Regions from separate parts of the Billgrantia antri genome, predicted to be linked through region 3. Evidence: predicted binding sites of a transcription regulator. Region 3 holds the regulator's gene; each other region holds the start of a gene.
The links. Region 3 encodes LexA, which represses DNA repair genes until DNA is damaged. Its sites were predicted from a motif close to TACTGTNTANNTANACAGTA; they were not measured.
Positions count from the first base shown of each region.

Region 1 (10,003 bases), 1.9 Mb from region 3:
GCAGTGGCTGCCGGGGTGATGATCAAATACCTCGGCTGAGCGAGACCTGCCAGAGCACATCAACGGCGCCCCGCGGGGCGCCGTTGGCGCTTCTGGACGGGGCCGGCCTGGTATCAGCCGAGGAAGAGGCCGCCATACATCAGCGCGGCGAGTATCACGAAGGCCGGATGCACGCGGAAGCGCAGCAGGGCGATGGCGGCAGCCGCGGCGATCAGCAGCGTATGCCGCAGGCCGGCGCCTTCCAGTCCTGTACTGAAGAAGCTCCAGGTCAGCCAGGCCATCATGACGGCGATCACCGGGCGCACCCACTGACTCATGCGCTTGACGCGCGGCGAGTCGCGATGGCGATAGAGCAATCCGAGGGCTCCCAGCATCAGCAGCAGCGACGGCACCACCGTGGCCAGCACGGCGATCGCGGCGCCGGCGATGCCGGCGACATCGTAGCCCACGTAGCCGGCCATCTTGGTGGCGATGGGGCTCGGCAGGGCGTTGCCCAGGGCCAGGGTCTCGGCGAACTCCTGTGCGTTCATCCAGCCATAGCGGCCCACCACCTCGGCTTCGATCAGCGGAATGATCGCCGGGCCGCCGCCATAGCCGATGATGTTGGGCACGAAGAAGGCGAGAAACAGCTGCCAGTAGATCACGGCGTCGCTCCCTTGCGCCGACGAGCGGGGTAGAGCAGGGCAGTGAGCAGCAACGCCCCGATGACCCAGCCGGGATGGACCCCCACGAGATAAATGAGTCCGCCGGCTGCGGTTGCCATGGCAAGGCTGATGGCCCAGCCCAGGGCGAGGCGCGACTTGTTCCAGAAATCCATCGTCAACTGGGCCATCATGACCATGACCACTGGCACCACGGCCTGTCCCATGCCGTGAATCCAGGCCACGTCGCGATAGCGGCTGAGCGTCGTTAACAGCACGATCATGACGGCAATCATGGGCAGGATCACGGCAGCCACGGCGATCACGCAGCCGCTCGCGCCCGCCACCCGATAGCCGATGTAGCCGGGCATCTTGGTGGCGATGGGGCCGGGCAGGGTGTTGGCGATGGCGAGGATGTCGGCAAACGCCTCGTCATCGAGCCAGGCGTGACGCTTGACCACTTCCTGCCGGACCAGGGGGATCATGGCAGGACCGCCGCCGAAGCCGAGCAGACCGATGCGGACAAAGGCCCAGAACAGGGCGCCGAGGGGCGCCTTGGCAGGCGGCATCATGGAGACTCCTCAATTGGGGAACGCAGTAAAGGGTCGTTACTGTAGGGCCATTGCCCGGAAAGGTTTACCCTACTGACTCGCCTCCGCGCAAATGGCAGGCGCCCCGGGGCAGCAGCTAAGCGTCGATCAAGGCAAGTCTGCCGCGCAGGCGGGCCTCCAGCGGGGCGAGATCGACCTCGGTGTCGCTGGGCCAGCCTACGCTGAGCAGCACACCGTCGCTGGCGTAGTCGGCGACCTCGATCGGGACGTCGCGGGCCTCGAGCCAGGCGCGGGCTTCGGCCTCGCCGGCGAAGTCGACCTTCAACCTGAGTACGGTACGCTCGACCACTTGCCGCAGCGGCAGGTCGTCGAGCCCTCGGGCCACGGCCTGGGCATAGGCCCGGGCCAGGCCGCCGGTGCCCAGCTTGGTACCACCGAAGTAGCGGGTCACCACGCAGCCTACCTGGCCCAGGCCCGAGCCTTCCAGCACCTGGAACATCGGGCGGCCTGCCGTGCCGCCGGGTTCGCCGTCGTCGGAGAAGCCGATGGCGTGCTGTTCTCCGGGAGGCCCGGCAATATAGGCACTGCAGTGATGGCTGGCGTTAGGGTGGGCCCGACGGGCTTCGGCCAGCAGGGCCTCGAAAGCCGTCGGGCTGGGGGCATGGCAGAGCCAGGCGATGAAGCGGCTCTTCTCTACCTCGTGGAGGCTTTCCTGCCAGCCACCGGGCGGCAGGTCGGGCACCGGGTAGCGCATCAGTGGGTCAGCTCACGGTGTTCCTGCTGACGCACCACGCCCATCACCATGCCGAGCACCTGGATATCGCTGTTCTTGAGGTAGATGGGGGCCATGTTCTCGTTGGCCGGTTGCAAGCGCACGCCGCTCTTCTCGATGTAGAGCTTCTTCAGTGTCACTTCCTGCTGGTTGATCAGCACCACGGCGGTTTCGCCGTTCTCGGCGCTCTCCTGACGCTCGATGATGATCACATCGCCATCGAAGATGTTGCAGTCGATCATCGAGTCGCCACGCACCCGCAGTGCATAAGTATTGCGGCGTACCATGCAGGCTGGGGCGTGGATGCTGTCGCCGCTGGGGCAGGCTTCGATGGGCAGGCCCGCCGCGACGTCACCCAGCAGGGGCACCTCGGTCAGGTCGGTGGCGTCGACGCTGGCCCAGGAGGTGGCGATGGGCAGGTTGGGGCGTCGGTACAGGTACTGCATGGAAGGCGTTGGCATTGGCGTTCCCCCTCTTTGCGACCCTGTTGAAATGTACAGGTATCCTGCATCATACCAAGCGGTCGCCAAGTGGCAAGTTTTGCCGATGCCTTGTTGCCTTGACCTGTGGCAAGGGTGGCGCCGTGACGCACCTCGTTCGCTAGCGGCTACAGGCCTTTCCGTGTAGCATTTCGGTCGAATTGACCCTTTCCTGGAGAGTGCCGTTGAGCCTGCGTCTGCAAGCGCGAAACCTGGCCTGCGAACGAGATGACCGCTGGCTGTTCCGGGGCTTGGACCTGGATATTCGCGCCGGCGAGATCGTGCGGGTGGAAGGCCCCAACGGCAGCGGCAAGACTACTCTGTTGAAGATTCTCTCCGGTCAGCTCGCCGACTACGAAGGCGAGCTGTTCTGGAACGAGCAACCGATGCGCAAGTCGCGTGACGCCTTCCTTGCCAATCTGCTCTACCTGGGCCACGCGCCCGGCGTCAAAGCGGCGCTGACGCCGCTGGAAAACCTCGCCTGGTACCAGGCCCTTGCGGGCCATGCGCCGAGCGAAAAGACGCGCATGAGTGCGTTGGAGGAGCTCGGTCTGGTGGGCTTCGAGGACGTCCCGGCAGCCCAGCTCTCCGCCGGTCAGCAGCGCCGCGTGGCGCTGGCGCGCCTGTCGCTCACGCCGCGTCCGTTGTGGGTGCTCGACGAGCCCTTCACGGCAATCGACCGCGACGGTGTCGCGGCGCTGGAGCGCCGGCTGGTCGAACATGCTCGCCGCGGTGGTTGCGTGCTGGTCACCACCCATCACGAACTGACGCCGTGTGCCGAGTTACGCCGTATCCGTCTCGGCGGGGGAGGGGCCAATGCCGGCATCTGAAGGCGCTCTGGGGAAGGAGGAGGCGGTGGTTCGCGCGGAACCTCGCGGCGGTCTTGCTGTCGCAGTGTGGGCAACACTGAAACGGGACCTGCTGTTATTGCTGCGGCGGCGCAGCGAAGTGCTCAACCCCCTGGTGTTCTTCGCCATCGTCATCACCCTGTTCCCGATCGGTATTTCTCCCGATCCGGCGCTGCTCGCGGCCATCGCCCCCGGTCTGCTGTGGGTGGCGGCGCTACTGGCGGCGCTGCTGTCTCTCGACAGCCTGTTCCGGGCCGACTACGACGACGGCTCGCTGGAGCAGCTGCTGCTGACGCCCCAGCCGCTGGCGATGCTGGCCCTGGCCAAGGTGGCCGTGCACTGGCTGCTGACCGGCCTGCCCCTGGCGCTGATGGCGCCCGTGCTGGGCATCATGCTGGCGCTGCCGGCGGGCAGCTACCTGGTATTGGCCGTTTCACTGGCACTGGGCAGTGCCAGTCTCAGCCTGATTGGTGCCATCGGAGCGGCGCTGACGGTGGGGCTCTCGCGTGGCGGCGTATTGCTGTCGCTGCTGGTGCTCCCCCTTTACATTCCGGTGCTGATCTTCGGCGCCGGGGCCGTTCAGGCGGCCATCTTCGGCGATAGCGTGCTGGCGCACCTGGCGATCCTCGGCGCGCTGCTGGCGCTGGCCCTGATCTTTGCGCCATTGGCGATCGCGGCATCGCTGCGCATCAGTATCAACGGTTGAGAGGTTGACGAGGCATGTGGGCCTTCCTTAACAAGCTGCGTTCCCCCAAGTGGTTCTACACCATCAGCGCCCGTCTGCAGCCCTGGTTCTGGGCTGCGGCACTGATTCTGATCGTCACCGGCAGCGTCTGGGGGCTGGCTTTTGCGCCGGCCGACTACCAGCAGGGCAACAGTTTCCGCATCATCTATGTGCACGTACCGGCGGCATTCCTCGCCCAGTCGATCTTCGTCTCCCTGGCGGTGACGGGGCTGGTGTTCATGGTCTGGAAGATCAAGATCGCCGACATGGCGGCCACCGTGATGGCACCGCTGGGTGCGGCCATGACCTTCGTCGCGCTGTTCTCCGGTGCGGTGTGGGGCGTGCCCACCTGGGGCACCTGGTGGATGTGGGATGCGCGCCTCACCTCGATGCTGATACTGCTGTTCCTCTATCTCGGCGTGATCGCCCTGCGCGGTGCCTTTGCCAGCCGCGACAGCGCCTCCCGTGCCGCCTCGGTGCTCGCCATGGTCGGCGTGATCAACATTCCTATCATCAAGTACTCGGTGGACTGGTGGTACACGCTGCATCAGCCCGCTACTTTCACCGTCACCGGGCGCGCCGCCATGCCGATGGAGATGTGGCTGCCGCTGCTGATCATGGTGCTGGGCTTCTACTGCTTCTTCATCGCCCTGACCCTGATGCGAACGCGCAGCGAGATCCTGCGCCGCGAGTCCAGCAAGCGCTGGGTGCGTGAGCTGGCCGAGGAGGCGAACTGATGGCTTTCGACACCTTCCAGGAATTCCTCGCCATGGGCGGGCACGCACGTTACGTCTGGTCGGCCTGGGGCCTGACCGGCCTACTGTTGCTGGGTGCCGTGCTGCATGCCCGCTTCGAGCGCCGTCAGCTCATGCGCCAGCTGAAACGGCGTCTGCGCCGCGAAGCTCATCAGGCCGGACACGCCGGCGGGGCGCAACCGATTCAAACCAGCAGGGGTAGAAGCACCAATGAGGCCTAAACGTAAACAGAAGCTCTTCCTGGCCCTGGGGCTGGTGTCTCTGGCGGCGATCGCCGTGGGGCTTACGCTCTATGCGCTGCGGGCCAACATCAACCTGTTCTTCAGCCCGATCCAGATCGTCGCCGGCGACGCGCCTTACGAGCGCCAGATCCGTGCCGGCGGCATGGTCAAGGAGGGCAGCGTGGCGCGCAATCCCGACAGCCTCGATGTCGAATTCACCGTGACCGACTATGTCGAGGACGTCCGCGTGCACTACAGTGGCATCCTTCCCGACCTGTTCCGTGAAGGGCAGGGGGTGGTGGTAGTCGGCCAGCTGCAGCGCGACGGCTACATCAAGGCCGACCAGGTACTGGCGCGCCATGACGAGAACTACATGCCTCCCGAGGTATCCGAGGCGCTCGAAGCGGCCGGTTACTCCCCCGCCGACTACCAGGCCAAGGCCGCCGAGGTGGCCGAGCGCCTCGAGGCACGTGAGGGTGCGAGCCAGAATTGATCCGGAGACGACATGTTCATTCGTTTAATCCCTGAAGTCGGCCATTTCGCGCTGGTCGTCGCCATGCTGATGGCGGCGGTGCAGGGAGTGATGCCACTGGCCGGCGCTGCGCTGCGTCGGCCGCTTTGGATGGCCTATGCGCGCCCCATGGTCGCCGGTCAGTTCCTGTTCGTGGTCATCGCCTACCTCTGCCTCACGGCGAGCTACCTGCTCGACGACTTCAGCGTGGCCAACGTGGCCAACAATTCCAACTCGATGCTGCCGTGGTACTACAAGTTCAGCGCTGTGTGGGGCAATCACGAGGGCTCGGTGCTGCTGTGGAGCCTGATGCTGGCCGGCTGGAGCTACATGGCCGCTCGTTTCTCCCGTGAACTCCCGCGCGACATGGTGGCGCGTGTGGTTGGCGTGCTGGGGCTGGTCGCCGTCGGTTTTCTGGCCTTCGTGCTGGTTACCTCCAACCCCTTCGAGCGGCTGCTGCCCAACGTGCCGAGCGACGGTGCCGACCTCAACCCGCTGCTGCAGGACATCGGCCTGATCCTGCACCCGCCGATGCTGTACATGGGCTACGTGGGCTTTTCGGTGGTCTTCGCCTTTGCCATCGCTGCGCTGCTCGGCGGTCGCCTCGATGCGGCCTGGACCCGCTGGGCGCGGCCCTGGACCAACCTGGCCTGGGCCTTCCTCACCGTGGGGATCGCACTGGGTAGCTGGTGGGCCTACTACGAGCTGGGCTGGGGTGGCTGGTGGTTCTGGGATCCGGTCGAGAACGCCTCGTTGCTGCCCTGGCTGACCGGCACCGCGCTGATGCACTCGCTGGCGGTCACCGAAAAGCGCGGTTCGTTCAAGAGCTGGACGGTGCTGCTGGCGATCTTCACCTTCTCATTGTCGCTCTTGGGCACCTTCCTGGTGCGCTCAGGCGTGCTGACCTCCGTGCACGCCTTTGCCAACGACCCCTCGCGCGGCTTCTTCATCCTCGTCCTGCTGGGCATCACCGTGGGACTGTCGCTGCTGATCTTCGCCCTGCGCGCGCCGCGGGTCAGCCAGCGTACCGGCTTCAACTGGCTGTCGCGCGATGCCCTGCTGCTGATCAACAACATCCTGCTCGTGATCATGACCATCACCGTGCTGATGGGCACCGTCTACCCGCTGCTGCTCGACGCGCTCGACCTGGGCAAGATCAGCGTGGGCCCGCCCTACTTCAATACCCTGTTCGTGCCGCTCACGGTGATCATGTGCGTATTCATGGGCCTGGGACCGTCGGCGCGCTGGAAGCAGACCGACCCACGTCTGATGGTCAAGCGGCTGTGGCTCGCCGGCGTCGCGTCGCTGGTCATCGCCGCGGCGATGCCGTTCGTCATCGGCGGCGAGTGGAACGCCTGGGTCGCCCTCGGCCTGGTGGCGGCGATGTGGATCGTGCTGCCGACGCTGCGCGACCTTTACGACAAGACCCGTCGCGCCGAGTCGTTCGGCGCCGGTCTCAAGAAGCTGTCGCTGGCCTACTGGGGCATGCAGCTCGGCCACCTGGGCGTGGCGGTGACCATCATCGGCGTGGCGGTGGTCTCCAACTTCGAGATCGAGCGCAACGTGCGCATGTCACCCGGTGACAGCGTCGAGGTCGCCGGCTACACCTTCACCATGCAGGAGCTGACCTCCCGGCGCGGACCCAACTACATCGCCGACGGTGCTGCGATCGAGGTGCGGCGCGGCGACAGCCGACGCAGCTTCATGATGAATCCCGAAAAGCGGCTCTACATCGCGCGCGGCATGCCCATGAGCCAGGTGGCACTGCGTCCTGGCCTGTTCCGTGATCTCTACGTGGCCATGGGCGAGGACCTGGGCGACGGTAGCTGGGCGATGCGGGTGCAGTACAAGCCCTTCGTGCGCTGGCTGTGGCTCGGCGCGCTGCTGATGGCGACCGGCGGCCTACTGGCCGTCATCGATCGCCGCTATCGGCGCATGGCGACGTCGCGCGATCCTGAAGAGAATACCCGTGAGGGCACTGCGCGGGAGGCCACGGCATGACCCGACGCCTGCTATTGCTGCTGCCCCTCATCGGCTTCTTGGTGTTGGGAGTCTTTCTCTATCAGGGGCTTTCGCTGAATCCCTTTCAACGCGAATCGGCGTTGATGGCGCGGGAGTTCCCCGCTTTTCAGCTTCCCACCCTGGAGGATCCGGAGCGGATCTTGGACGAGTCCTTGCTCGAAGGCGAAGTCACACTGGTCAACGTCTGGGGCGAGTGGTGTCCGACCTGCAAGCAGGAAATGCCGCAGTTGCTCGACCTGGCCGATCGCGGCGTGCGTCTGATAGGCGTCGACTACAAAGACACCAGGGAGAAGGGGCAAGCATTCCTCGCCGAATTCGGAAATCCGTTCGAGGTCAATATCTTCGATTCCGAGGGTACCCTGGGGTTTGATCTGGGTGTCTATGGCGCACCGGAAACTTTTCTGGTCGATCGCGACGGAATCATTCGCTACCACCACACCGGATACATCAAGCCGGAAGATGTTCACGATGTGATTCTGCCGGAGGTGAAGAAATGGCAGTGATACGACGGCTCCTCGTGATGTTGCTCCTGACTGCCGGCATGGCTCATGGCGGTGCCGTCGAGGTGCGTGAGTTCAGTAATCCGGTGCTCGAGCAGCGTTACCAGAGCCTGACGGCCTCGCTGCGCTGCCCAAAATGCCAGAACCAGGCGATCAACGACTCCGACTCTCCCATCTCCCAGGACATGCGGGAGCGGGTCTATGTCATGCTGCAGGATGGACGTTCGGACATGGAGATCCGCGATCACATGGTGCAGCGCTTCGGCGATTATGTGCTCTATAACCCGCGCCTGGAAGGTCGTACCTACCTGCTATGGGGCCTGCCCGCAGTGCTCGTCGTGGCCGGTGCCGTGCTGGTGATGCTGCTGGTGCGCGCGCGTCGTAACGCCTCGGTGCGCGCTCTGAGCGACGAGGAACGCCACCGCCTGGAGGCATTGATCAATCGGGAGAAGGGCCAATGATCGCGCTGTGGTTAGCCTTCGGCCTGCTGCTGTTGCCGGCACTGTGGCTGCTGGTGGCACCGATGCGGCGTGCACGCCTGGTGCACGATGCCCAGGCCAGCTTCGAGGCCAACGACCGTGCGGCCGAGCAGAACGTGGCGATCTATCGTCGTCGCCTGGCCTCGCTGGAGGCGGCGTTGGAGCGTGGCGACATCGACAAGGCGCAGTTCGACGAGGATCGTCTCGAACTCGACCGCAGCCTGCTGGAAGATACCGCGAACCTCACGCGCCGGCCGCTGCATTCGCCCGCTGCGGGGCGTTTCGCGGTGCCCGTCGTGGCCCTGGCGCTGGTGATTTCCGCCATGCTCTGGTATCAGCACGAAGGTGCCGAAGGGGACCTGCGCCTGCTCGCTGCCTTCGAGGAGAGCGATTCGCTGCCGGCCCTGCTGGAGCGCCTGCAGCAGGAGGCCCAGCGCCAGCCGGGCAATGCCGATGTCTGGGCCACGCTGTTTCCGCTTTACCGCGATTCGGGCCAGGGTGAGGCCGCCATCGAAGCGCTGGATCGGCTGATCGCGCTCGAGGGCCGGCTGCCTTCGCTGCTCGCCCAAAAGGCGCAGCTGCTGTTCTTCATCAACGACCGCACCCTTACCGACGAGGTGCAGGCGCTGGTCGACGAGACCCTCGAGCGTGATGCCCGCGAGCCGACCATTTTCGGCATGCTGGGCGTGCACGCCTTCGACCGCGGCGACTACGAGCAGGCCATCGACCACTGGCGGCGAGCCATCGCCGGCATGTCCGACTCCAGCTCCGCGCAGGCCTTGCGTGAGGGAATCCAGGTGGCCCAGCAGCGCCTCGGCGTCGCTTCCGAGGGGGGAGAGGCCGGAGTTGCCCAGGGGCCGGGAGTGCGGGTGAGCGTCAGCCTCGACGAGGAACTCGAGGGCCTGCTCGACAACGATACCCGCGTCTACGTCGTGGCCCGCGACATGGCAGGTGAGCTGCCGCCGCTGGCGGTGGCCCGGCTGACCCTCGGCGACTTGCCGACCACGCTCACGCTCGACGACCGCCACGCCATGTCCGAGGCGGCGAGCCTGTCCCAGGCCAGCGAGGTGCGTCTGGTGGTCCGCGTGACCCGGAGCGGCGGAGCCACGCCCGAGTCCGGCGACATGTATGGCGACGTGGAGGGCGTGCCGGTGGGCGACGTTGAAGGCGAGCCCGTGGAGGTAGTGATCGACCGTGTCATAGAATAGCCGGATGCGACTCACCTCGATCCGCCTGAGCGGTTTTAAATCCTTCGTCGATCCGGTCACGGTGCCCTTCGATGGCAATATGACCGCGATCGTCGGCCCCAACGGCTGCGGCAAGTCGAACATCATCGACGCCGTGCGCTGGGTCATGGGCGAATCCTCGGCCAAGACCCTGCGCGGCGAATCGATGACCGACGTCATCTTCAACGGCTCCACCGCGCGCAAGCCGGTAGGGCAGGCGGCCATCGAGCTGCGCTTCGACAACAGCGACGGCACCATGGGCGGTCCCTATGCC
Region 1 is NZ_CP053383.1:588,973-598,975, forward strand. It holds gene HNO53_RS02765 (sodium ion-translocating decarboxylase subunit beta) at 1-39, shown strand, start outside; gene HNO53_RS02770 (chromate transporter) at 114-644, opposite strand; gene HNO53_RS02775 (chromate transporter) at 641-1,213, opposite strand; gene HNO53_RS02780 (IMPACT family protein) at 1,329-1,946, opposite strand; gene HNO53_RS02785 (LexA family protein) at 1,946-2,425, opposite strand; gene ccmA (cytochrome c biogenesis heme-transporting ATPase CcmA) at 2,629-3,273, shown strand; gene ccmB (heme exporter protein CcmB) at 3,260-3,997, shown strand; gene HNO53_RS02800 (heme ABC transporter permease) at 4,012-4,752, shown strand; gene ccmD (heme exporter protein CcmD) at 4,752-4,991, shown strand; gene ccmE (cytochrome c maturation protein CcmE) at 4,981-5,484, shown strand; gene HNO53_RS02815 (heme lyase CcmF/NrfE family subunit) at 5,497-7,503, shown strand; gene HNO53_RS02820 (DsbE family thiol:disulfide interchange protein) at 7,500-8,027, shown strand; gene HNO53_RS02825 (cytochrome c-type biogenesis protein) at 8,018-8,485, shown strand; gene ccmI (c-type cytochrome biogenesis protein CcmI) at 8,482-9,711, shown strand; gene smc (chromosome segregation protein SMC) at 9,716-10,003, shown strand, end outside.
Region 1: the regulator LexA is predicted to act here: its motif matches at 2,447-2,466, upstream of HNO53_RS02785 (LexA family protein).

Region 2 (10,003 bases), 1.9 Mb from region 3:
AACCAGTTCGTCGAGCAGTTGCAGCAGGCCGGCCTGGTGATTTCCGGCAAGAGCGTCGACAACTCTCTGGTGGAAATGATCGAGCTGCCCGACCACCCGTGGTTCGTGGCCTGCCAGTTCCATCCCGAATTCACCTCCACGCCGCGCGACGGCCATCCGCTGTTCACCGGCTTCGTCAATGCGGCGCTGGAGCACAAGGCGGCGCGCACTCGCGCGTTGACCTCGCATCAGGAGTGAGCCCCATGTCTGCCGCGACCCCGTCCGTACCCGAGCGACATGTTTCCATTGCCGGCCTTACCGCCGGCAATTCTTTGCCATTGATGCTGCTCGGCGGCATGAACGTGCTGGAGTCCCGCGAGCTTGCACTCGAGGTCGCCGAAACCTACGTCGAGGTGACCGGCCGGCTCGGCATGCCCTACGTGTTCAAGGCCAGCTTCGACAAGGCCAATCGCAGCTCGATCCACTCGTTCCGCGGTCCCGGCCTGGAGCAGGGGCTCGCGATTCTGGCCGAGATCAAGCAGCGCTTCGGCGTGCCGGTGATCACCGACGTTCACGAGCCATGGCAGGCCGAGCCCGTGGCCGAAGTGGCCGACATCATCCAGTTGCCGGCCTTCCTGGCGCGCCAGACCGACCTGGTGGTGGCCATGGCCAGGACCGGCGCGGTGATCAATATCAAGAAGCCGCAGTTCCTCGCGCCCCACGAGATGCGCCACATCATTCGCAAGTGCGAGGAGGCGGGCAACGACCGCCTGCTGCTGTGCGAGCGCGGCTCGAGCTTCGGATACAATAATCTGGTGGTCGACATGCTCGGCTTCGGCGACATGAAGCAGACCGGCTGCCCGGTCTTTTTCGACGTCACCCACTCCCTGCAGCGTCCGGGCGGACGGGCCGACAGCGCCGGCGGGCGTCGCCAGCAGGTCGCCGAGCTGGCCCGGGCCGGCGTCGCCGTGGGGTTGGCGGGGCTGTTCCTCGAAGCCCACCCGGACCCCGACAGCGCCCTGTGCGACGGCCCCTGCGCGCTGCCGCTGGACCAGCTCGAGCCCTTCCTGACCCAGCTCAAGGCGCTCGACGAGCTGGTCAAGGGCTTCCCGGCACTGAATATCGAATAACGGCTACCCAGGCAATTGCTCCATAAGCCGAGAGAGAACATCGACTCAATCAACGCTGACTGAATGAAAGGACGACACAGATGACCAAGATTGTCGAAATCCACGCCCTCGAGGTACTCGACTCCCGCGGCAACCCCACCGTGCAGGCCGAAGTGCGTCTGGAGAGCGGCGCCGTTGGCGTGGCCTGCGCTCCGAGCGGTGCCTCTACCGGCTCGCGCGAGGCGCTGGAACTGCGTGACGGCGACAAGTCGCGCTACCTGGGCAAGGGCGTGCTGAAGGCGGTCGAGGCCGTCAATGGTGCGATCCGCAGTCGCCTGGTCGGCATGGATGCCCGCGACCAGCGTGGTCTCGACAATGCCATGCTCGAACTCGACGGTACCGACAACAAGGCCAGCCTTGGCGCCAATGCCATCCTTGCCGTGTCACTGGCGGCCGCCAAGGCCGCGGCCAACGCCAAGGGCATGCCGCTCTACGCTCATATCGCCGAACTCTATGGCCAGCCCGGCCAGTACCGCATGCCGGTGCCGATGATGAACATCCTCAACGGCGGCGAGCACGCCGACAACAACGTCGACATCCAGGAGTTCATGATCCAGCCGGTGGGTGCGCCGAACTTCCGCGAGGCGCTGCGGGTCGGCGCCGAAATCTTCCATGCGCTGAAGAAGGTGCTGTCCGCGCGGGGGCTGGCCACTGCGGTGGGCGACGAGGGCGGCTTCGCGCCCAACCTGGAGTCCAACGCCGAGGCGCTCGCCGTGATCAAGCAGGCCGTCAGCGATGCCGGCTACGAGCTCGGCCGCGACGTGACCCTGGCGCTCGACTGCGCCTCCTCCGAGTTCTATCAGGACGGCCAGTACAGTCTGTCCGGCGAAGGTAAGTCCTTTGACGCTGCCGGCTTCGTCGACTACCTGGCCGAGCTGTGCGACCAGTATCCGATCGTCTCCATCGAGGACGGCATGGACGAGTCCGACTGGGACGGCTGGAAGGCGCTGACCGACAAACTCGGCGACAAGGTGCAACTGGTCGGTGACGACCTGTTCGTCACCAACACCCGTATCCTCAAGCGCGGTATCGACGAGAGCATCGGCAACTCCATCCTGATCAAGTTCAACCAGATCGGCTCGCTCTCCGAGACGCTGGACGCCATCAAGATGGCCCAGGACGCTGGCTTCACCGCGGTAATCTCCCACCGCTCCGGTGAGACCGAGGACACCACCATCGCCGATCTGGCCGTGGGCACCTCGGCCGGCCAGATCAAGACCGGCTCGCTGTGCCGTTCCGATCGGGTAGCCAAGTACAACCGCCTGCTGGTGATCGAGCAGCAGCTCGGGGACCGTGTCTCCTACCCTGGTCGTGCGGCGATCAAGGGGCAGTGATCGCATCGTTTATGGCTACCGGCCGACGATATCGCTGACATTTTTGTAGGATATTGACTACAAAAAGGCGAAGATCTAAGCCCGCATAGCTGCAAGAAGGTCGATACCAAAGGTGTCGGCCTTTTTTAATTCCTTGTTTTTACTCACTTTACGCAATGAGCTGTCAACCTCGAGAAGGCCTCGAGGTTGTTTGGTGGCTGCTTGCGCCTGTTGGCGGACATGCCAGAATGCACGTGGGACAAGGCAGAGCGGGAGGCTCTCCGGCAGGATGCAACGGGATGCTATCTAAATGGCACGCTCGGTGCGACAGGACGTCGCCTCCGGGCAGGGACGTTGCCGCAGGAGAGAGGGCGGAGGGAACCGCCCAAGGAAATGCTGGGAGCCGGGCGACCTGAGGGGTCGCCTTTTTTTTGCCCGGCGTTTGGCCTGGACAGGCTCGACAAGGCGCCGAATGCCGGCTGGCATGCGGCGCGGGAACAGGCCGGCTTGCGCTGCGCTCAGCGCTCGAGGTATTGCAGTTTGCCGGGCTTGCCGTCCCACTCCTCGGCATCGGCCGGGGGATCCTTCTTTTCTGCAATGTTGGGCCACACTTCGGAGAGTTCGGCATTGATGGCGATGAACTCCTCCTGCCCCTCGGGTAGTTCATCCTCCGAGAAGATTGCCTCGGCGGGGCACTCGGGCTCGCACAGGGCGCAATCGATGCACTCGTCCGGATGGATCACCAGAAAATTGGGGCCTTCGTAAAAGCAGTCCACCGGGCAGACCTCGACGCAGTCGGTGTACTTGCACTTGATGCAGTTTTCGGTGACGACAAAGGTCATGCCTGTCTCCCTCCTCGCAGCCGGGTCGTGACCTCCCGGTTGGTAATGTACGGATCAGTCTTGGAAAAGCACTGCACAAAATACCTGCGCTTCTTCCCGCCCGGCGATCTGTTCAGCACTTTCTTAGGTCTGTAAGTTATAAAAAACTAACTTTTTATAAGAGGCGAATAATTGGACGCTTCATTCTAGTCATGCCTCCTCGTGTGAGCAAGCGCCGCCGTGGCTACAACCTCTCGCGCCAGGCATAGATCAACTCCAGCGCTCGTCGCGGCGTCAGCTCATTCGGGTCGAGGCCGGCCAAATCGTCGAGCAGGGGGTGGGGCGCCGTGGCAAACAGGTCGTTCTGCAGCGGGGCCGGTCCGCTATCGTGCCTAGGGGTGCCGCGATGGCTCTGGTCGACTTCCTGCTGCTCGAGTTGCGCCAGCTTGTCGCGAGCCCGCGCGATCACTGATGGCGGCACGCCGGCCAGCTGTGCCACCTGTAGGCCGTAGCTCTGGCTGGCAGGGCCTTCCTCCACGCGGTGCATGAAGACGATGCCGTCGCGGTGCTCGGCGGCGGTGAGGTGCACGTTGGCTACCCCCTCGGCCTGGTCGGTCAGCGCGGTCATCTCGAAGTAGTGGGTGGCGAACAGCGTGAAGGCGCGCGTGCGGGTCAGGTGCTCGGCGCTGGCCCAGGCCAGCGACAGGCCGTCGAAGGTGCTGGTGCCGCGGCCGATCTCGTCCATCAGCACCAGGCTGTGGTCGGTGGCGTTGTGCAAAATGCTGGCTGTCTCGGTCATCTCCACCATGAAGGTGGAGCGCCCGCCGGCGAGGTCATCCGATGAGCCGATGCGGGTGAAGATGCGGTCCACCGGACCGATGCAAGCCTCGTCGGCAGGGACGAAGCTGCCGGTATGCGCGAGCAGCACGATCAGTGCCGCCTGGCGCATGTAGGTCGACTTGCCGCCCATGTTGGGGCCGGTGATGACCAGCATGCGCCGGCGCTCGTCGAGCACCAGGTCGTTGGGCACGAAGGGCGCGTCGCTGACGTGCTCGACCACCGGGTGGCGGCCGCCGCGAATCTCGATGCCCGGCGCCTCGGCAAGCCGGGGGCGCGAGAAGCCGAGCGCCTGGGCCCGCTCGGCGAAGGCCGCCAGCACGTCCAGGGCGGCCAGGGCGCGACCGGTGCCCTGGAGCGCATTGAGTTCGGCGTTGAGCGAATCGAGCAGGCCGTCGTAGAGCAGTTTCTCGCGGGCCAGGGCGCGCGACTTGGCCGACAGTGCCTTGTCCTCGAACTCCTTGAGCTCGGGAATGATGAAGCGCTCGGCGTTCTTCAGGGTCTGGCGCCGGATGTAGTCGACCGGCGCCTCGCGGGCCTGGGCGCGGGGAATCTCGATGTAGTAGCCGTGCACCCGGTTGTAGCCCACCTTGAGGCCGGCGAGGCCGGTGCGCTCCCGCTCGCGGGCCTCGAGCTGCACCAGGTAGTCGCCGGCGTGCTCGGCCAGCCCGCGGTAGTCGTCGAGCTCGGCGTCGAAGCCTTCGCGTATCACGCCGCCGTCGCGGATCACCACCGGCGGGTTGTCGACCAGTCCGCGGGTGAGCAGGTCGGCGAGTTCGGGGTAGGGGCGGATATGGTGGGCCAGATCGTCCAGCGCGGTACCGTCGCTGTAGTCGGCGAGTTCGCGCTCCAGCGCCGGCAGGGCCAGCAGGGCGTCGCGCAGGCGGGCGAGATCCCGTGGCCGTGCACTGTAGAGCGCCACGCGCGCCAGGATGCGCTCGACGTCGCCGATCGCCTTGAGCTGCTCGCGCAAGGCCACGAAGCCCTCCCGCTCGAGCAGCAGGGCGACGGCTGCCTGGCGCCCTTGCACCTGGCTGCGGTCGCGCAGCGGGCGGTTGAGCCAACGCTTGAGCAGTCGCGAGCCCATGGCGGTGGCGGTGGTATCGAGCACGCTGGCCAGGGTGTTGTCGCTGCTGCCGCCGAGATTGATGTCGATCTCGAGGTTGCGCCGGCTGGCGGCATCGATCACCACGGCGTCGTCGCGGTTCTCGACACCCAAGGCGGTGACGTGGGGCAGTCGCGAACGCTGGGTGTCGCGGGCGTACTCGACCAGCACCCCGGCGGCGGTAAGTGCCGCCTCGAGGTGGGCGCAGCCGAAGCCGCGCAGATCCTGCACCTGGAACTGGTCGCACAGCAGGCGGGTGGCGGATTCGAGGTCGAACAGCCAGTCGCTCTGGCGGCGCAGGCCCTGCCGGCCCTCCAGGGCGGGTGGCAGCGGCAGGCTCTCGGGCAGGAGCAGTTCCGCCGGGTCGAGGCGCTGCAGCTCGGCCAGCATGTCGCCTTCTCCCTCCACTTCGAGCACGCTGAAGCGGCCACTGGAGAGTTCCAGCCAGGCGATGCCCCAGCAATCACCGGCCGGATGCACCGCCACCAGCAAGTTGTCGCGGCGGGCGTCGAGCAGCGCCTCGTCATAGAGGGTGCCGGGGGTGACGATACGCACCACGCGGCGCTCCACCGGCCCCTTGCTCGTCGCCGGATCGCCGATCTGCTCGCAGATCGCCACCGACTCCCCAGCCTTCACCAGGCGTGCCAGATACCCTTCGGCACTGTGGTAGGGCACTCCGGCCATGGGAATCGGCTTGCCCGCGGACTGGCCGCGCTGGGTCAGGGTAATGTCGAGCAGCGCGGCGGCGCGCCTGGCGTCGTCGAAGAACAGCTCGTAGAAATCGCCCATTCGATAGAACAGCAGCACCTCGGGGTGCTCGCGCTTGATCTTCAGGTACTGGGCCATCATCGGCGTATGGCTCGGCACATCCGTCTTGACCGCGTCGTTCATGCTTTCTCGGCTGGCTCGTCGGTTGTGTGGGGGCATGGAAGAGAGCAAGGTTACCACGCCCCACGCGGCGTCGACACGATACAAGCTGATGGCCTGCTGTCGAGGGCAAGGATACGCTATGGTAAGGCTGTTGCAGGACATGCGGTCGGTGCCGCGGCTCTCTGACCCCCCCGACCCTACCGACAAAGGAGCGATACCATGCCCCACAGTGCCTCCAGCCTGGCCAACCTCGACCTCGCCACGCTCGCCGAGCGGCTCGGACGGCGCTGCCGCGAGCATGGCGTCAGCGTCACCACGGCCGAATCCTGTACCGGCGGCGGGGTGGCCAGCGCCATCACTTCAGTGGCCGGCAGCTCGGACTACTTCGAAACCGGCTACGTCACCTATTCCAACGCCGCCAAGGCGCGCCTGCTGGGTGTGCCCGAGGCACTGATCGCCCAGCACGGGGCGGTCAGCCGTGAAGTCGTGGAGGCCATGGTGGCCGGCGCCTGCCGCGACAGCGGCGCCAAGCTTGGTGTGGCAATCAGCGGCGTGGCCGGACCCGACGGTGGCACGCCCGAGAAGCCGGTGGGCACCGTGTGGCTGGCCTGGGGCAGCGAGGCGCAACAACAGGCCGAGCGCTTCCAGTTCCCTGGCGACCGACGGGCAGTGCGTGAGCGCGCGGTACGCGAGGCCATCGTCGGGTTGATTCGTTACCTCGAAACCGACTAGTCGCGCGGCGAATTTTTCGTCATACTACTGTCCAACCATACAGTGTCCAGGCGAGCTCCCCGTCGGCAGCCCGCCATCCATCTGCACCTGCAAGCGTCTGCGAGTTCTGCGAGGAGAGCCTCATGGCACAGGATGAAAATCGTTCCAAGGCATTGAATGCCGCCCTTTCCCAGATCGAGCGCCAGTTCGGCAAGGGTACCGTGATGCGCCTGGGCGATACGCCGCGAGTGGTGATGCCATCGGTATCCACCGGCTCGCTGGGGCTCGACATCGCACTGGGTATCGGCGGCCTGCCCTACGGCCGGGTGGTGGAGATCTTCGGCCCGGAATCCTCGGGCAAGACCACCCTGACCCTGTCGGTGATCGCCCAGGCCCAGCGCCAGGGCAAGACCTGCGCCTTCATCGACGCCGAGCACGCGCTGGACCCGAGCTACGCCGAGAAGCTCGGCGTCAACCTCGACGACCTGCTGGTGTCGCAGCCCGACACCGGCGAGCAGGCACTCGAGATCTGCGACATGCTGGTGCGCTCCGGCGGGGTCGACGTGATCATCATCGACTCGGTGGCGGCGCTGACCCCGCGGGCCGAGATCGAAGGCGAGATGGGCGACTCCCACGTCGGCCTGCAAGCGCGTCTGATGTCCCAGGCCCTGCGCAAGATCACTGGCCACATCAAGAACGCCAACTGCATGGTGGTGTTCATCAACCAGATCCGCATGAAGATCGGCGTCATGTTCGGCAGCCCCGAAACCACTACCGGCGGCAATGCGCTCAAGTTCTACGCCAGCGTGCGCCTCGACATCCGCCGCACGGGCTCGGTGAAGCAGGGTGACGAGGTGACCGGCAACGAGACCCGGGTCAAGGTGGTGAAGAACAAGGTGGCGCCGCCGTTCCGTCAGGCCGAGTTCCAGATCCTCTACGGCAAGGGTATCTACCATGCCGGCGAGGTGGTCGACCTGGGCGTGCAGTGCAACCTGATCGACAAGGCCGGTGCCTGGTACAGCTACCAGGGCAACAAGATCGGCCAGGGCAAGGCCAACGCTGCCCAGTTCCTCGAGGACAACCCGGCGGTGATGGAGGAGATCGAGAGCCAGATCCGCGGCCAACTGCTGGCCACGGTCGCGCCCAAGGAAGAGGAGGCCGAGGAGCCGGTGGCCGCCGACGCCGAGCGCGAGGACGACCTGCTCTAAGTCATGCCTGCCCAGCCCGAAGCGCATGCGTCGTCCCCGCGGGACGACGCCATTCGTCTGCTGGCCCGGCGCGAGTACTCACGCGCCGAGCTGGCGCAGCGGCTGGCATCCCGGGCACACCCTCCCGAGGCGATCGACGCCTGCCTCGACGCGCTGGCCGAGGACGGCCTGCAGTCCGACGCGCGTTTCGCCGAGAGCTTTCTGCGCTCGCGGGTGATGCGCGGTCAGGGGCCGCTCAAGGTGCGCGGCGAGCTGGAGCGGCGCGGCGTCGAGCGCACGCTGGTTGCCACTACGCTGGCCGCAGCCGAGCAAGACGGCGAGGTCGACTGGTTCGAGCTGGCCGCCGAAGCGCTATCCCGGCGCTTCACCCACTCCGGCGACTCCCCTCGCGAACGCGCCCGGCGCGAGCGTTTTCTGGCCTCGCGAGGCTTCGATTTCGACCAGATCCGCCATGCGCTGGAGCGGCTCGGCGCTACCGAATGACGCTCAGCTTGGGCGCCTCCCCTTCAGTCGCTTGACATCTGCGTTATAATGCCTCCCTTTGTGAACGCCCTTGGTGGCGCTCCTGACACGTCAAGGCGTGCGATTCGGCCAGATGAAAACGGTGCCGGACGCGCCTGCCCGTCGGGTGACCACGCTCATCGCCACGGATACCCCATGAAAAGCGCAGACATCAGACAGGCCTTTCTGAGTTACTTCGAGGAGCACGGCCACACCATCGTACCGTCGAGCTCCCTGGTGCCGGGCAATGACCCGACGCTGCTGTTCACCAACGCCGGCATGGTACCGTTCAAGGACGTCTTCCTCGGTCGCGACCCGCGTCCCTACGTGCGCGCGACCTCGGCGCAGCGCTGCGTGCGCGCCGGTGGCAAGCACAACGACCTCGACAACGTCGGCTATACCGCGCGTCATCACACCTTCTTCGAGATGCTGGGCAACTTCAGCTTCGGTGACTATTTCAAGCGCGACGCCATCCGCTTCGCCTGGGAGTTCCTCACCCAGCGCCTGGGACTGCCGGCCGAGAAGCTGTGGGTCACGGTGCACGTCAGCGACGACGAGGCGGAGAAGATCTGGAAAGAGGAGATCGGCGTCGACCCGGCGCGTTTCTCCAAGCTCGACGAGGACAACTTCTGGCAGATGGGCGATACCGGCCCCTGCGGGCCGAGCTCGGAGATCTTCTTCGACCACGGCCCCGAGGTGTGGGGCGGCCCTCCCGGCAGCCCCGAGGAGGACGGCGACCGCTACATCGAGATCTGGAATCTGGTGTTCATGCAGTTCGACCGCGATGCGGCCGGCAACCTGAACCCGCTGCCCAAGCCCTCCATCGACACCGGCATGGGGCTGGAGCGCGTGGCGGCGGTGCTGCAGGGCGTGCATTCCAACTACGAGATCGACCTGTTCCAGAACCTGCTCGAGGCCGCAGCCCGCCACACCGGCCACGCGGATACCACCACGCCCTCGCTGCGGGTGATCGCCGACCATATCCGCTCCTGCGCCTTCCTGATCGCCGACGGCGTGCTGCCTTCCAACGAGGGGCGCGGCTACGTGCTGCGCCGGATCATTCGTCGCGCCATTCGTCACGGCAACAAGCTGGGCGCCAAGGGTAACTTCTTCCACAAGCTGGTCGGCGCCCTCGATGTCGAGATGGGCGAGGCCTATCCCGAGCTGCGCGAGGCGCGCCATCAGATCGAGCGCATCCTGCTCAAGGAAGAGGAGCAGTTCGCCCGTACCCTCGAGCACGGCATGCGTCTGCTGGAAGAGGCGCTGGCCGACCTCGACGGCGACGTACTGCCGGGCGAGACGGTGTTCAAGCTCTACGACACCTATGGCTTCCCCTATGACCTGACTGCCGACGTCTGCCGCGAGCGCGGCGTGACCCTCGACGAGGCCGGCTTCGAGCGCGAGCTCGAGGCCCAGCGCGAGCGCGCCCGCGCCGCCAGCCAGTTCGGTGCCGACTACGGCGCGGCGCTGGCGCTCGAGGGTGAGACCG
Region 2 is NZ_CP053383.1:570,667-580,669, forward strand. It holds gene HNO53_RS02680 (CTP synthase) at 1-237, shown strand, start outside; gene kdsA (3-deoxy-8-phosphooctulonate synthase) at 243-1,109, shown strand; gene eno (phosphopyruvate hydratase) at 1,190-2,482, shown strand; gene fdxA (ferredoxin FdxA) at 2,980-3,303, opposite strand; gene mutS (DNA mismatch repair protein MutS) at 3,527-6,115, opposite strand; gene HNO53_RS02705 (CinA family protein) at 6,314-6,826, shown strand; gene recA (recombinase RecA) at 6,949-8,013, shown strand; gene HNO53_RS02715 (regulatory protein RecX) at 8,017-8,496, shown strand; gene alaS (alanine--tRNA ligase) at 8,671-10,003, shown strand, end outside.
Region 2: the regulator LexA is predicted to act here: its motif matches at 6,852-6,871, upstream of recA (recombinase RecA).

Region 3 (10,003 bases):
CGCCTCGATGTCGGGGCGTGCCCGGCCGTAACGCAAGCGCGCCGTCAGACGCGTGGTCCGACCCTGGCAGGCGTCCAGCGCCTCGAGCGCGGCCGCGCGGTCGTTGCACACCAATACCATGTCGCAGCCGGCTTTTAACGCGGCCAGGGCTCGCTCGCCTGGGGTACCGGCAAAGCCGGCGCCTGCCATGCCGAGATCATCGGAGAAGATGGTGCCCTTGAAGCCGAGCGATTCGCGCAGCAGGCCCAACCAACTTGCCGAAAACCCTGCGGGACGCGAATCGAAGGCGGAGTAGATGACGTGAGCCGGCATCACGCCATCGAGCCGGGAAGCCAGTTCCGTAAACGGTATCAGGTCGTGCTGGCGCAACGCCGCGAGGGGGCGATCGTCGACCGGCAGCTCCAGATGGGAGTCTGCCGCCACGCTGCCGTGGCCGGGGAAGTGCTTGCCCACTGCGGCCATACCGGCTTCGTGCAGCCCGCTGATGAACGCACCGGCCATGGCCGCCACCGCCTGCGGGTCGGAGGAGAAGCTGCGATCGCCGATCACGCTGGAGACGCCAGTGTCGATATCGAGCACCGGAGCAAAGCTGAGATCGAGCCCGCAGGCGGCCATCTCCATGCCCAACAGCCAGCCGGCATCGAGACAGAGCCGAAGGGTCACTTCCGGCGACACTTCGTAGTCCCGGCCAATACGCCCCATGGCCGGCAGGCGCGTCACCCCTTGCCGGAGGCGCTGGACACGGCCGCCCTCCTGGTCGATAGCCAGCAGCAGCTCAGGGCGCACACGCCGTATGTCATGGCAAAGCTTCCGCACCTGTCGCGCATGCTCGACGTTGCGGCCGAACAGGATGACGCCGCCCACCTCGGGACGCTTGAGCAATTCGCGCTCTTCCTTACGTAATGCGGTGCCTTCCAGATCGAGCATCACCGGGCCGAGGGTCTGGGTCATGATCGGAGTCCTTGGGCATGAAAGGGAGCTGATTCTAGACTAAAGGCGCCGATGGCAACAGCCATCCAGGGCACACCGAGCAATGCCCGTCCTGGCGTGCCTTCACCGCCTCGTCACTCGTGCAGCCAGAAGGGAGTGCCCGGTTGGGCCAGTGCGAAGAGCTGCAGCAGCGCCTCGTCACGCATGCGAATGCAGCCATGCGAGCGGGGCTCCCCCATCGGCTGATCGGGCGGAGTGCCATGTAGATAGATATAGCGCCTCTGGGAGTCGACGTCGCCGCCGCGATTGACTCCCCGCTCGAGCCCGCACAGCCAAAGGATACGGGTCAGGATCCAGTCTCGCCCAGGATGCGCCTCGGCCAGCGCCGCGCTGTACACTTCACCGGTGGGACGTCGGCCACGAAACACCGCGCCCGGCGGCTGTCCTTGACCGATCGCTGCCCGCACGTAGTGCCAGCCGCGCGGCGTGCAACCACTGCCCTCACGCTGGCCCACCCCCGCCGCGGCCGTCGATACCGGCCACTCCGCCTGGCGCTGCTCACCCTGCCACTGGACGAGGCATTGACGACCGATGTCCACCTCGAACCACAGCCCCTCCCTGGGTGGCAGGGCCTCCAGTTGCGGAGTACGCATATCAGCTCGCCTTGGCCGGCTGGGCGGCGGGCGGCGGCAGAGGCGCATTCATGGCCGCTACCACCACGGGGCGCAGGCGCCGAATCAGGTCACGCACCGAAACGTGCTCATGATAATCCTTCTCGGCGATGTCGCGCAGTGCGTCGAGACCGGAGAGGGTGAAGATCACCGTCCCCAGCACGAAGTGCAGGCGCCAGAAGCGCTCGGCATCGGGCAACTCAGGCGTGGCGCGGCGCACCAGATCCGTGAAGCGGGTGAACACGCTACCGTACTCCTCCTGGATATGCCGCCTCAGGTGGCCCTGGGCCTGACTGTAGGCGAGTCCCAGCAGCTTCATGAAGACCTTGAGACTGTGCTTCTCCGCGGGCACCTCGAGCACCGTTCGGGCCATGGTCTCGAGCAGTTGCTCCAATGGGATGACAGCGCCGGCGTGCTGCGCCTCGAGTTCATCGAGAGCGTGATGAAAGCGTACCGTGAAAGGGTCGAGATAGCGCGAGAAGACCGCCTGGATCAGCGCCTTCTTCGAGCCGAAGTGGTAGTTGACCGCAGCGAGGTTGACGCGAGCCTTGCTGGTGATGGTACGTAGCGAGGTCTCGGCGAAGCCGCGCTCGGCGAACAGCACCTCGGCGGTATCGAGGATGCGCGTGACGGTATCGGTCTGGGCCATGATCAGTTCCCACTGAAAACAACTGTTTTAAACATTACAAAAGTCTACGCCATTACATCTTTTGCCTCAATGTATCGATGAACGAAAGCGTTTTAAACGCTTTTGCGATACGAGGCGAGACGCTCACCACCCCCCCTTTTACTGTATGGGCTTCCATGCTGTATACTTGACCAATACGGCAGTCACGCCTCTGGAGTTCGCCATGACCCGCCCTCTCACATCGCGCCAGCAGAACGTTTATGACTTTATCGTCAAGACCATGAACGAATTCGGCTACCCGCCCACTCGCGCCGAGATCGCCCGTGCACTGGGCTTTCGCTCGCCCAACGCCGCCGAAGAGCACCTGCGCGCCCTGGAGCGCAAAGGCGTGATCCGCGTGATACGCGGCACCTCCCGCGGCATTCGCCTGCCCGCGCAGGAAGCCGACAGCCTCGTCAGCGAACCTAGCGCCGAAGGCCTGCCCATCATCGGTGAAGTGGCCGCCGGCAGCCCTGTCCTTGCCGCCGAACACATTGACCGCTACTGCCCCCTGCCACCCGACTTCTTTACTCCGCGCGCCGACTACCTGCTCAAGGTACGCGGCCTGTCGATGAAAGACATCGGCATTCTCGAGGGGGATCTGCTGGCCGTGCATCGCACCGACCGTGTGCGCGACGGCCAGATCGTGGTGGCACGCCTGGAGGACGAAGTGACGGTCAAGCGCTTCCATCGCCAGGGGCATCGTGTGGTGCTGGAAGCCGAGAACGCCGACTTCGCCCCGATCGAGGTGGACCTGCGCCGACAGGAGCTCGACATCGAGGGGATTGGTGTGGGAGTGATACGCGGCGGCAACGGCCAAGCTTTGGGGTGAGAGCTGGCGAATCTCCATGAGCCGCAAGATTCTGCATGCCGATTGCGACTGCTTCTATGCCGCGGTGGAGATGCGTGACAACCCGACGCTGCGCGATGTGCCGCTAGCCATCGGTGGCAGTGCGGAGGGGCGCGGGGTCATCGCCACCTGCAACTACCCTGCCCGCGCCTACGGCATTCACTCCGCCATGCCCACGGCGCGCGCGCTGCGCCTATGCCCCCACCTGACCCTGCTGCGCGGGGACTTCGATCGCTACCGCGAAGCGTCACGCCAGATATCGGCGATCTTTCACGAACTCACCCCGCTGGTGGAACCGCTATCGCTGGACGAAGCCTTTCTCGACGTCACCGACGTTACGCGCTTCTCGGGCAGTGCCACCTGGATGGCACGCTGGCTGAAGGAGGAGTGCCTGAAGCGCGTCGGCATCACGGTGTCAGTGGGTGCCGCTCCGTCGAAATTTCTGGCCAAGATCGCCAGCGACTGGGATAAACCCGACGGCCTTACCGTCATTTCTCCGTCCCAGGTGGACGACTTCGTGTGCCAGCTTCCGGTCAACAAGCTGCACGGCGTAGGCCCGGCCACGGCCAAGCGATTGCAGGCCCTCGACATCGAGACCTGCAGCGATCTGCAGCGGATACCGCTCGACCGATTGCTGCAGGAATTCGGCAAGTTCGGGCGGCGCCTGTTCGAACTGGCCAGGGGAATCGACGACAGGCCGGTGCGCATCGAGCGCGAACGCAAGTCGGTGAGCGCGGAGATCACCTTCGCCAGCGACCTGCCCGACCTCTCGCTATGCCATGCCGAGCTGGCACCCCTGTGCGAGCGTCTCGACGCCCGGCTCGCCCGGCACGGACATCCGCCCGTGGCCGGCATTTTCGTCAAGGTACGCTTCGACGACTTTTCCCTCACCACCCTCGACTCACGAGGCGGCTTGCCTAATCTGGAGAACTTCGCTGCCCTGATGGAACAGGCCTGGGCACGCCGCGCGCGCCCGGTACGGCTGCTCGGCGTAGGAGTCAGGCTGGTGACGGACGATGCGCGGCGTCAGCTCAGCCTGCCGTTCTGAAGCTTCATTTGGTATCGATATAGCGGTGGTCGTTGAAGGTAGCGACCCAGTCGGGGTGATAGACCATCAGCACGCTGAGCAGCATTCCGGTGAGAAAGGCCTCCGAAGGCATCAGTAGTGGCAGGAACAGGGCGTACTCCTTTGCCAGATGGATGGCATCTGGGTCGCTGGCTCCGAGCATGACCAATCCCAAACCGGCGAACCCAGTCCCCAGCGTCGCCAACGCGGCGCCGAAGAAACCGCACAGGAAGAGAAAGACCATCAGGTTGTCCGGCAGGTAGCGATCCACGATACGCCATATCGCCACCATGACCAGCACAGGCACCAATCCGGTGATCAGCACGTTGACGCCGAGCAGTGGCAAGCCAGCCTTGCCCAACGCGACCAGCGAGAGATTGGCCAACAGATTGGTCGTCAGTGCCAGTGGCGCCTTGAAGACCAGCGTCAGCAGCGCCGTCAGCATCAGTTGAAGCGCCAGCCAATCGACCGATTGAGCCCTGAGCTGCCACAGCAGTACGACCGCCACGCTAGCCGCCAGCCAGCGATGTTGCAGGCCTTGGTTTGCCAGCAGGACCTGCCACGGACGCTGACGCAGCGCCAGGACCAGCCCCAGCGACGAGGCAAGCCCACAGGCGAACAGCAGCCATGGGGCAAGAATCGGCTCGGAAAATGTCATTGCCTCCCTACCTGTACTTGTCAGGCAAAGACCACGGTCTTGTTACCATGGATCAGCACCCTGTCTTCGAGATGCCAACGCAAGCCTCGCGCCAGGACCCCCTTCTCGACATCGCGACCGAAGCGGACCAGATCCTGGGGCGTATGGCAATGGCTCACGCGATGTATGTCCTGTTCGATGATCGGCCCGGCATCCAGTTCCTCAGTGACGTAGTGACAGGTGGCTCCGATCAGCTTGACACCTCGAGAGTGAGCCTGGTGGTAGGGCCGCGCCCCGGCAAATGACGGCAGGAAGCTATGGTGGATGTTGATCACCCGCCCGGAATAGCGCTCACACAGCCGCGGCGGCAGGATCTGCATGTAGCGGGCCAGCACTACGGTATCGGCCTGCAGCGCTTCGACGTGACGCTCCACCTCCTCGAATGCCGCCTGCTTGCCGTCGCTTGTGATGGGCACGTGATGGTAGGGCAAGCCATGCCATTCCACCATGCTGCGCATGTCGTCGTGGTTCGAGATGACCCCGACGATATCGCCCTCCAGTTCACCTGCCGTCCAGCGGTACAGCAGGTCGACGAGACAGTGCGACTCGCGTGACACCATGATCACTACCCGCGGTCGGCGACGCGTATCGCGCAATGCCCAATCCATATCGAATTCGCGGGCCACGGGCTCGAAGGCATCCTTGAGCTCGGCGGCGGTCATGCCGATCGAGTCGGCCAGGATCTCGTAGCGCATGAAGAATCGCCCGGCTTCGAGGTCTGAGTGCTGACTGGCCTCCGTGATGGAGCCGCCGTGACCGGCAATGAAACCGGAAACGCGGGCCACGATGCCACGGCGATCGGGGCAGGAGACTACGAGACGATAATAGTGAGACATGGGCCAACCTGGTGCGGAACGCTGTCGGAGAGCACGCATTGTAGCGAACTCGACAGAGTGGGAACACGCTCAACATCGTACTCGCCGTCGGCATCGCATTGTTCTGGGTCGCGACGTTCCCGTATAGTGAAGTTTCCATTGTCTGGTCATGATTTGCCGATGCATTCGACTCACGCCACGATACGCCCCCGCCGCCGTTCCCCGCTTCACTTCCTGCCACTGGGAGGCTGCGGTGAAATCGGCATGAACCTGGGGCTCTACGGGCACGAGAATGAGTGGATTGCCGTTGATTGCGGCATGATGATTCGCCAGGACCTGCCGGATGCACCGCTCCAGGTACCCAGCCTCGAGACGCCCGAGGCGCTCGGTATTCGCCCCAGGATCCTGGTCATTACCCATGGCCATGAGGACCATATCGGCGCCGCCGCCTGGCTATGGCCCAAGTGGCAATGCCCTGTATATGCCACGCCCCTGGCGGCCGGCCTGCTGCGGGTCAAGTTCGTCGAACGCGGCCTCGCCGTCGACGCCATCCAGGTAATCGAGCCGGGCGAGGCGCTGGAGAATGGCCCCTTCACCCTGCGCTACCTGCCACTGACCCATTCGATACCGGAAAGCTGCGCCCTGCTGATCGCCGCCGGCGACTATCGCGTGCTGCACACCGGCGACTGGAAGCTGGATCCAGAACCGCTGATCGGCCCGCCGGTGAAAGGTTCGCTGTTTCGCGCCCTGGCGCCGGTTGACCTGGTGGTCGGCGACTCCACCAATGCTCCCATGCCGGGTCATTCGCGCAGTGAAGGCGAAGTAGCCAGGGCGCTGGAGCAGCGCTTGAGCCAGTGTTCAGGCCGGGTCGTGGTGAGCTGCTTTGCCAGCAACCTGGCCAGGGTCCTGGCCGTAGCCCGAGCCGCCGAACGCTGCGGTCGTCGGGTCAGCTTGATGGGACGGGCCATGGAGCGCATGGTGGCCGTGGCCAGGGGCCTCGGCTACCTGGACGACATGCCACCGCTGGTGCCGGTCAGCGACCTCGGCTACCTCCCGCCGGAGGAAGTGCTGGTCATTGCTACCGGCAGCCAGGGCGAACCTCGCGCCGCCCTCAGCCGCCTGGCTAACGGCCGCCACCACAGCCTCGAGCTCATGGCCGGCGACACCGTGATCTTTTCAGCCAAGGCGATTCCCGGCAACGAGCGTCAGATCGAACGACTCAAACATGCCCTGAGACATCTCGACGTTGCAGTGTGGGACGAGTTCAACCACCCCGAGCTTCATGCCTCGGGGCATCCCGCCCAGGACGAGCTGCGTACCTTCTATGGTTGGATAAAGCCACGCCATCTACTGCCGGTACATGGTGAACGCCGTCATCAACAGGCCCATCAGGAACTTGCGGAGTCGATGGGAATACAGGCACCGCTGGCGCCGATCAATGGCGATCTCGTTCGACTCGATGGCGAGGGTTTGAGCCTGGAGTCGCGTCATCCACAGCGACCCTGCATCGTCAGTCAGGATGCCGTCACCCCTTTGCCGGGATTGACTGCCGAGCGCGGATCGCCACGCCATGGCATCCTGCATCTTGCACTGTCGGTCGCCTCGACGAAAACCGGCTGGACGCGCATCGGTCGCTTGATGATGGACGCCCATCGAGTCAGCGCCATGGACGAAGATAGCTTTACCGATTGGCTTGATGAGCGTCTGGAGGAAGTCGAGGCGGACACCTTGGCCGAATTGCGTACCGCCCTGCAGCCTCTCGTCACTTCCTGGCTGGGTCAGCACTTGCGCCAATTACCGGACGTACACCTCCAACTGGTGGCCGTGGAGGTACCTGCCTACCGCTGAGTACCTATCGGTCATAGCGGAGCGGCATTCAGCAGAGATGAGTCAACAGGCCGGGGGAGACACCTCATGCATCACCCCCGACCCGAGTTGCGCGAGCAGACGATTCGTGGACAACTGGCTCACGAACCGCTGGCATTCTTGGGCGGACGACCACGCCGACGGCGCGGCTGTTCCCCTACGAGATCTTCCACGGAGAGACCGGCATCATTCATGGCCTCGCGGATCTCAGCCAGTTTCTTTTCCTTGTCCGCTTCTTCCTGTTTGCGGAGCTTCTCCTCTTCATTTTTCTGCTCGATGACCTCGCCGATCACATCGGACAGCTTGTGCAGCTGTTCCATGCTCAACTGGCGGGCCGCAGCACGAGCCACGTTCTTGTTACGGGCGATACGCTCCAGGGTTTCGCTGGACATTGGCCTCCTCCATGCAAGAAAAAGACGAGTCAGCCACAAGGCTCACTCGTCAAAAGTATATGCCGATTTGCCGAATTGGCAAGAAAAGTCCTTTCCAACGCAAGGCAGAATATCGCCAAACAATGGAGAGAAAGAACCCCTCTCTCGCTGTTGCTCAGCCGCCGGTCATGTTCATGAAGCGCACGATCTGGACATCGCCATCGGTAGTGAAATGATGGCGTTCGGGCTTGAGCGGCAGCGCCGCGACAATGGCATGCTTCAAGGCATCGAGGTCCCCGGGGTATTGTCGCAACACCGCACGCAAGTCTACGGAGTGCTCATTGCCCAGGCAAAGCAATAGCCGCCCCTCTGCAGTGACACGCACACGATTGCAGCTGGCACAGAAGTTGTGGCTATGCGGTGAAATGAAGCCGATGCGACTGCTGCTATCCGGCATGCGAAAATAGCGTGAAGGCCCGAGTGTCGTTTCGGCCGTCGGAATCAGCTCATGGTAGCGTTCGATCATGGACTTTACGTCATCGCTCGAGCAGAAGGTCTCGGCGCGGGAGTGATCGGAAACATCCCCCAGCGGCATCTCCTCGATGAAGCTCAGATCAACGCCTCGGGATCTGGCAAACTCGACCAGGTCGAGCACCTCGTCGTCATTACGTCCCTTGAGAATTACGGCATTGAGCTTGATACGCTCGAAGCCGGCCTCTTGCGCTGCCTGCAATCCTTCCAGCACACGAGACAGATCCCCGGTGCGCGTCAAGCGTCGAAAACGCTCGGAATCAAGCGTATCCAGGCTGATGTTGAGCCTGTCGAGGCCCGCCTCACGCAGGCGCCGGGCATGCTTGACCAGTCCCGCACCATTGGTGGTCATTGCCAGATCGCGCAGCCCGGGAAGCGAGCTGGTCTGTTCGATGAGCTGATCGATACCACGCCGCACGAGAGGTTCGCCACCGGTAAGGCGAATCTTTTCCACACCCATCTCGACGAACGCCCGCGCGACCAAACCCAACTCTTCGAGCGTGAGGATCTGCGCCCGCGGCAGGAAGGTCATCTCCTCACTCATGCAGTAGACGCAACGAAAGTCACAGCGATCGGTAACGGAGATCCGCACATAGCGAACCTTCCTGCCGAAGCCATCGACCAGTTCGGCTGGCAGGGTCTCAGGGGATTTTGTCATTGTCGCTCTCCCAGCGGCTGGCATCCCGGTGGTCCGACTCGCGCTCGGCAACCCAGTAATCCCCGGTAATGCTATGTTCCTTTTTCCAGAAAGGCGCACGAGTCTTGAGATAGTCCATGATGAAGTCACATGCCTCGAAGGCAGCACGACGATGGGCACTGGCGACCACAACCAATACGATAGGATCTCCGGGACCAAGACGTCCAACCCGATGAATCAAGCGCACGCCCTGCAGCGGCCAGCGCGACTCTGCCTCCGCCACGATCTCGCCCAGCGCGACCTCGGTCATGCCAGGGTAGTGTTCGAGCGTCAGCGCATTCACGTCGGGCCGTTCGTTGAAGTCTCGCACCAGCCCGGTGAAGCTAACCACGGCGCCGATGTCCGTCCGCCCTTCCAGCAGCTGGCGTTGCTCGCTGCCCGCATCGAATGCGGCCTGCTGAACCCGAATCATGCCGCTCAACCTCCCGTTACCGGCGGGAAGAATGCCACTTCATCGTCATTGGTGATCGGGGTCGCATCCAGCGCCATGACCTGGTTCACGGCACATAGCACCCGTCCCTCGCCCAGTCGTGCGAAGCGTGCATCGCGTTTGAGCAGTGCGCTCTTCAAGCCTCCGACATCGGTACTTGGCAGGGTATCGAGAGGCAGAGTCAGCTCGCTCACGCCAAGCCGTTCTCGCAACTCGGCGAGGAACTTGACCCGAACACAGGGCGAGTCGGTATCGCAACGACTACCCACCGAGACCTCCCCCGCCGCACCTTCGCCGGTCACGATCGGAGCTGCCGTTACGCTTGCCTGACGCTGATAATCGCCCGACTTGCCACCACGCTTGGCATCGACATGGATGGCGCCGATCTCCATGTCCTTGTCCACGGCCTTGC
Region 3 is NZ_CP053383.1:2,447,119-2,457,121, forward strand. It holds gene nagZ (beta-N-acetylhexosaminidase) at 1-951, opposite strand, end outside; gene HNO53_RS11355 (L,D-transpeptidase) at 1,065-1,583, opposite strand; gene HNO53_RS11360 (TetR/AcrR family transcriptional regulator) at 1,585-2,250, opposite strand; gene lexA (transcriptional repressor LexA) at 2,453-3,100, shown strand; gene dinB (DNA polymerase IV) at 3,117-4,166, shown strand; gene HNO53_RS11375 (energy-coupling factor ABC transporter permease) at 4,171-4,842, opposite strand; gene purU (formyltetrahydrofolate deformylase) at 4,863-5,717, opposite strand; gene HNO53_RS11385 (ribonuclease J) at 5,961-7,544, shown strand; gene HNO53_RS11390 (H-NS family histone-like protein) at 7,664-7,954, opposite strand; gene moaA (GTP 3',8-cyclase MoaA) at 8,109-9,122, opposite strand; gene moaE (molybdopterin synthase catalytic subunit MoaE) at 9,106-9,573, opposite strand; gene moaC (cyclic pyranopterin monophosphate synthase MoaC) at 9,579-10,003, opposite strand, start outside.